DNA from 2 places in the Escherichia sp. TC-EC600-tetX4 genome. Region 2 is predicted to be linked to the other one. Evidence: predicted binding sites of a transcription regulator. Region 2 holds the regulator's gene; the other holds the start of a gene.
What was found. The regulator LexA, encoded in region 2, represses DNA repair genes until DNA is damaged. The targets are predictions, from matches to a motif close to TNCTGTATGTACATACAGNA.
Positions count from the first base shown of each region.

Region 1 (3,425 bases), 2.2 Mb from region 2:
GGAGATATCGCGGCGTTCTTTGGAGAGCTCGGCATTTTTGATGATGTAATCGTCAACGCGATCTTCATAGTCACCTTTCATGCTGGCGATGATGCCCTGGATTGCTTCAACGCTCATCCCCGGCTTGATGTAATCGCTCAGGTTGTCCAGCAGCAGGACGCGCTTCTGGTTGTCACGGATCTTTTTCTCAACGTCCTGAATTTCACGTTGCAGTTTGTTCTTACGACGGAACAGACGAACAAATTCCAGTACGTCCTGGAATGAAGGCTTGGTAGTTTCCATTTTTATACCCCTGATAATGTGAGAGTCGGATTCGTTTAAGCAACCGCTATTCGTTAGGGCCAACATTACTCATAGCTGCCGCAGATGACAATGCTTTTATCCCTTTTCACTATCATACCCTTTATCCTTGCTGAATCGAAGCAGCAGCAAGATGATTCTGAAGTTCAGGAATTATTTGCGCAAGGCCCGGCAAATCAGATTCGATAGCAACTCAAGCTGATGCGCCGTTTCCATGTTCAGCCACACATAACCATAGATTGGTGTTTCCACAACCTTCAGGTCATGGTGGTTATTGAGCAACTGACGCAGCTCTTCCACAGCATCGTTCAATTTTTCCGTATTGGCAAAAACCGGCTGCGGATTACCTTCGTACAGCGCATGAACAAGGCTCAGCAGTATTTGCTGCATCATGTGCTGGGTATCACGAAGTTTTTGCGCGTTCAATAACACGAAATGGCTGGGGCGCGTGGCCCAGTATGCATTGATTTGCAACTCCAGCATACAAACCAGATTGCGGTTAATGGTCTGGATACCTTCATATATCGATTTTGGAATACGGGTTTCTTTGCTGGCGGGCGCAATCAGTCCACGCATTTTCACGGCATCGGTCAGGAGTTTTTGTAGATGGCTTTCCAGACGTGGGCGTTCGAGTAAGTTCGGTGAGAATGCAGATTGATAGACCCGATTATACTCGGTCAGACTTTTCGCCAGTTGAATGCGCCAGTGGATGAACGCCCGTTGTGGCCAGATACCGGTAAACAACATTGCCAGTAAAGAGCCGAGGATCACATCGCCGCTTCGCCATAACGCCGTATCAATTTCACCTGTCGGGGAACCCACAACAATTGCCAGCGTCACCCCAATCAATAAACCTTGATACGGTTTCTTGCCCAGCGCCAGCCAACCGCAAAGGAACATGGCCGCCGCGCACCAGACTAACATCAGCGGTAACGAGATTAACTCCAGTTGCAGAGCGATAAGACCTAAAATCGAACCCAACACCGTACCGCCAATACGCTCAAAGGCGCGAGGGACAACGTTACCCCAGAACGAGATTGGCCCCATAATCACCACCATGGTGACCAGCGGCCAGGTGCTTTCCGGGATAGTAAACAGGCGGATAATGAGAAAAGTGAGCAGGAATGCCAGCGCGACCCGAGTACCATGCACAATGCGGTAATGGCGGTATACCCGGATTTCAAACGGGCTTAATGACTTATCGGCACGCACGCAGAAACTCCGTAATGAGATTAAAAGCGCTCATAACTCATCTGTCGGCCAGAAGGCGCGCCTCTGAATTATCCGACGGACAAACCGGGAACAGTGTAATTTCCCGGCAGGAGCGAAAAAATTGAAAGGCGCATCTTACTCTTTTCGCTTTCAAAAAAAAGAGTGGTCATCGCGTTAACACACCGCCCTGAGATGAATTAGTGATGTTTTGGCTGCACCGCAACATACATTTCGATATCCCAGTACCCATCTTCCGCGCCATTGTTCAAATAAACCTCGAAGCAGGGCTTTGGTAACATTTCATAAGCACTGTCCTGCAAGAGACTATTAAAGAACTGATACCAGGGTTTAGCAAAATCATCACCGACTACACGAGCTACCGCCACCGCATACTGACCACCTGTAATTTCTGTCAGAATGACGCCCTCACTGTTTTCGGGAAGCGTAAAGTAACCCGGCACCGTCACGACGGTGTCGCAGCGTAATTTTTCGGCGGGTGTTTCATCTGGATTGTCGTAATAGACAGCAACCCACTCCTTCGGCACAATATTTTTGCTATCTACCCACATCATCAACTGCTCAAAGCCTTTCTTTACCGTCTGTTCCCACGGGCCAACGAGATGGAAACCTGCAACGGTACGTTTCTCTTCCTGCTTAATCTCGTAGTTCATGACGCCTCCATTGATACTGTTTTTATATACAGTATAGTTGCAAAATTAAAACCACAAGGAATGAGTGTTGATTATGCGAGCAGACTCGCACTCCTGCCAGTCTGCTGCAAAAGAAAGGTCAGGCCTTATGGTGGAAATAATCACTCAGGCGAGAAAACATGCTGCCTTCCCCGACAGATTCCAGAGTAACCAGCGGCCAGTGCGCCACCTGTTTATCACGGTCGTAAAGTTCAATTTCCCCTACCCGCTGATGGGCGCTAATTGGCGCGGTGAGTTCTTTACCATCAAGGGTATATTTGGCTTTGATATGTGGAATTTCGGCTTTCGGTAGCACCATCCAGAACTCTTGTTCCGTTCCCAGGTCGATATTTTCTTTATCGCCATACCAGATGCGTTCCGTTCCGACCTTTTTCCCACGGTGCAAAATTTGCACCGTAGTAAAGTTTTGTTGCCCCCAACGCAGTAATTTTCTTGCCTCTTCCTCACGACCTTTTGCACTGTCAGCCCCCATTACCACTGCAATGAGACGACGCTGCCCATCTACAGCCGAAGCAATGAGATTAAACCCGGCACCAGAAGTATGACCCGTTTTCAGGCCGTCAACATTCATGGTTTTATCCCACAACAACCCGTTACGGTTTTGCTGGGTGATACCGTTCCAGGTGAGACTTTTCTCACTGTACATATGATAAAACTCGGGCTCGCCGTGGATGATAGCACGAGAAAGCACAGCTAAATCATAAGCCGAGCTATGCTGGCCAGGTGCATCCAGACCATGCACTGTTTCAAAATGCGTATCCTTGAGATGCAGCTTCTCGGCATAGTTGTTCATCATTTCAACAAACTGCCGTTGCCCACCGGCAATATAGTCAGCCAGAGCAACACAAGCGTCATTTCCGGAATCCACAATTAAACCACGGCTTAAATCACGTACCGATACGCGATCGCCCTCTTTCAAAAACATCAGTGAAGAACCGACAAACACCGGATTATCTTTCGCCCACGCATCGCGCCCCACGGTGACAATATCGTCTGGCGTAATGCGATGACTATCGATAGCGCGATCCACGACATAACCCGTCATCAGCTTTGTCAGGCTGGCGGGATTGCGCTGTTGATGCTCATTACCCGCGGTGAGGATCTGACCGGTGGTGTAATCCATCAATACCCAGGACCCGGCATGAATCTCTGGAGGCTGAGGTGAAAAAGGAATGTTTTCCGCCGCAAAACCAGACGATAAGT
Region 1 is NZ_CP079924.1:1,797,415-1,800,839, reverse strand. Features, by position in the region: gene KXD89_RS08540 (DUF496 family protein) at 1-282, opposite strand, end outside; gene KXD89_RS08535 (FUSC family protein) at 454-1,512, opposite strand; gene sbmC (DNA gyrase inhibitor SbmC) at 1,710-2,183, opposite strand; gene dacD (serine-type D-Ala-D-Ala carboxypeptidase DacD) at 2,302-3,425, opposite strand, start outside.
Region 1: the regulator LexA is predicted to act here: its motif matches at 2,198-2,217, upstream of sbmC (DNA gyrase inhibitor SbmC).

Region 2 (3,425 bases):
GAGATACTCCCGGAAAACGGTGGAATAAAGTTTATTGCCTTTAAACGTACGGCGAATAAAGAACGCCCCCAGACGGCGGAAAATCGGCCCGGCAGGCCAGAAATTCAGGTTGATCCCGGCGGCGATATGCGGCGGCACCAGCCCCTGGTGATACAGCACGTAAGAAAGCAGCAGGTAGTCCATGTGACTGCGGTGGCAAGGCACATATACCAGCTCATGACCGTCGTGGGCCAGCTGGCGAACGCGCTCAGCGTTATGGACGTTGATGCCCTGGTAAAGTCGGTTCCAGGTGAAGCCCAGAATACGGTCAGTCAGGCGAATCATCTCGTAAGAGAAATTCGCCGCAATCTCTTCCATCAGTGCAATCGCGTTCTGCTGCGCTTTTTCATGGGAGATTTTTTTGCTGCGCGCTTCATCTTCTACCGCTTTGGCAATGGCGCGGGAGGCGAGCAGCTTATTAAACAGATCCTGACGAGCAGGCAAACGTGGGCCTACGGCAGCCAGACGTTGACGGGCAAAGTGCATACGCGCCACGCGCGCCAGTTTCTGAGCGATAGTTTTATCCGTGCCGTGTTCATCCGCCATACGGCGCAGCGAAACTGACGGCGAGAAACGCACAAAACTGTCGCGACCGAGCCACAGTACAGCGAAAAATTTCTGTACGCCGTTAAGCATACGCAGCGGCGGGTTCACTTCGCCTTTTTCACGCCCCGGCGCGCGACCAAACATCACCGACACTGGCACCATCTGCACATCCAGATTTGGGTTGCTACGGTGCAAATCGAGATAGTCGTGGAACAGCTTAATAGACTCTTCTTTCGGCGTGTAATAGGTGAACACACGCGGCCCGCCGTGAATGAACACATAGCGCGGCAGTAGCGTGCCGTCGATTTCCAGCGGCTCTAACGGGTCAGGCAAGTCATGTGCCAGACACTGGGCGCGCAACGTCAGCAAATCTGCTTTCGAGTTGTACGGTAAAACGTACATAATTGGACGAGAGGTATCCAGCCCCAGTTCCGGGGCAGGATCTGCCGGAATAGACTTGCTTTTTACCAGGATGCTTAATGGTAAATTCAGTAATTTGTAGTAAATTCGTGGCCAGCCGGACATAAACGATGTAAAGCCTCTGGTTAATAATGCAAATGCGCGGCAAGGATAGCAGAAAGTCATGGGAAATTCTGTGGTATCCGCTCATGTTTCGCGCGGCGCTACGCAAACCCGAATCATCGGATTTAACGGTACACTGATATTGACGCTCATAATGTAAAAAGGTTCTTTCAATGGCCAATAATACCACTGGATTCACCCGAATTATCAAAGCTGCTGGCTATTCCTGGAAAGGTTTACGCGCTGCATGGATCAACGAAGCGGCATTCCGTCAGGAAGGCGTAGCGGTATTGTTGGCGGTGGTCATCGCCTGCTGGCTGGATGTGGACGCGATTACCCGCGTGCTGCTTATCAGCTCCGTGATGCTGGTGATGATTGTGGAAATCCTCAATAGCGCCATCGAAGCAGTGGTTGACCGAATTGGCTCTGAATACCATGAGCTTTCCGGACGCGCAAAAGATATGGGATCCGCTGCGGTGCTGATTGCCATTATCGTCGCCGTGATTACCTGGTGCATTCTGTTATGGTCGCATTTTGGATAACCCTTCCAGAATTCGATAAATCTCTGGTTTATTGTGCAGTTTATGGTTCCAAAATCGCCTTTTGCTGTATATACTCACAGCATAACTGTATATACACCCAGGGGGCGGAATGAAAGCGTTAACGGCCAGGCAACAAGAGGTGTTTGATCTCATCCGTGATCACATCAGCCAGACAGGTATGCCGCCGACGCGTGCGGAAATCGCGCAGCGTTTGGGGTTCCGTTCCCCAAACGCGGCTGAAGAACATCTGAAGGCGCTGGCACGCAAAGGCGTTATTGAAATTGTTTCCGGCGCATCACGCGGGATTCGTCTGTTGCAGGAAGAGGAAGAAGGGTTGCCGCTGGTAGGTCGTGTGGCTGCCGGTGAACCACTTCTGGCGCAACAGCATATTGAAGGTCATTATCAGGTCGATCCTTCCTTATTCAAGCCGAATGCTGATTTCCTGCTGCGCGTCAGCGGGATGTCGATGAAAGATATCGGCATTATGGATGGTGACTTGCTGGCAGTGCATAAAACTCAGGATGTACGTAACGGTCAGGTCGTTGTCGCACGTATTGATGACGAAGTTACCGTTAAGCGCCTGAAAAAACAGGGCAATAAAGTCGAACTGTTGCCAGAAAATAGCGAGTTTAAACCAATTGTCGTTGACCTTCGTCAGCAGAGCTTCACCATTGAAGGGCTGGCGGTTGGGGTTATTCGCAACGGCGACTGGCTGTAACATATCTCTGAGACCGCGATGCCGCCTGGCGTCGCGGTTTGTTTTTCATCTCTCTTCATCAGGCTTGTCTGCATGGCATTCCTCACTTCATCTGATAAAGCACTCTGGCATCTCGCCTTACCCATGATTTTCTCCAATATCACCGTTCCGTTGCTGGGACTGGTCGATACGGCGGTAATTGGTCATCTTGATAGCCCGGTTTATTTGGGCGGCGTGGCGGTTGGTGCAACGGCGACCAGCTTTCTCTTTATGCTGTTGCTGTTTTTACGCATGAGCACCACCGGGCTGACTGCGCAGGCTTATGGTGCCAAAAATCCTCAGGCATTAGCCCGTACGCTGGTGCAACCGTTGCTGTTGGCGTTGGGGGCTGGGGCGTTAATTGCGCTGCTGCGTACGCCGATTATCGATCTGGCGCTGCATATTGTTGGCGGTAGTGAGGCAGTCCTGGAACAGGCGCGGCGCTTTCTTGAAATCCGCTGGTTAAGCGCACCGGCGTCGCTGGCGAATCTGGTATTACTCGGTTGGTTACTCGGCGTGCAATATGCCCGTGCGCCAGTAATTTTGTTAGTGGTCGGCAATATCCTCAACATTGTGCTGGATGTCTGGCTGGTGATGGGGCTGCATATGAACGTGCAGGGCGCGGCGCTGGCGACGGTTATTGCGGAATATGCAACATTGCTGATTGGTCTGCTAATGGTGCGTAAAATCCTCAAACTACGCGGAATTTCCGGCGAAATGCTGAAAACTGCCTGGCGAGGAAACTTCCGTCGCTTGCTGGCGCTTAACCGCGATATCATGCTGCGTTCGCTGTTGTTGCAACTCTGTTTCGGCGCGATCACCGTACTTGGCGCGCGACTGGGGAGTGACATTATCGCTGTTAACGCGGTTCTGATGACGCTACTCACCTTTACCGCCTATGCGCTGGATGGTTTTGCCTACGCGGTTGAAGCGCACTCCGGTCAGGCATACGGTGCGCGCGACGGTAGCCAGTTGCTGGATGTCTGGCGGGCAGCGTGCCGCCAGTCGGGGATCGTAGCGTTACTGTTTTCGGTGGTTTA
Region 2 is NZ_CP079924.1:4,223,802-4,227,226, reverse strand. Features, by position in the region: gene plsB (glycerol-3-phosphate 1-O-acyltransferase PlsB) at 1-1,110, opposite strand, end outside; gene dgkA (diacylglycerol kinase) at 1,281-1,649, shown strand; gene lexA (transcriptional repressor LexA) at 1,759-2,367, shown strand; gene dinF (MATE family efflux transporter DinF) at 2,440-3,425, shown strand, end outside.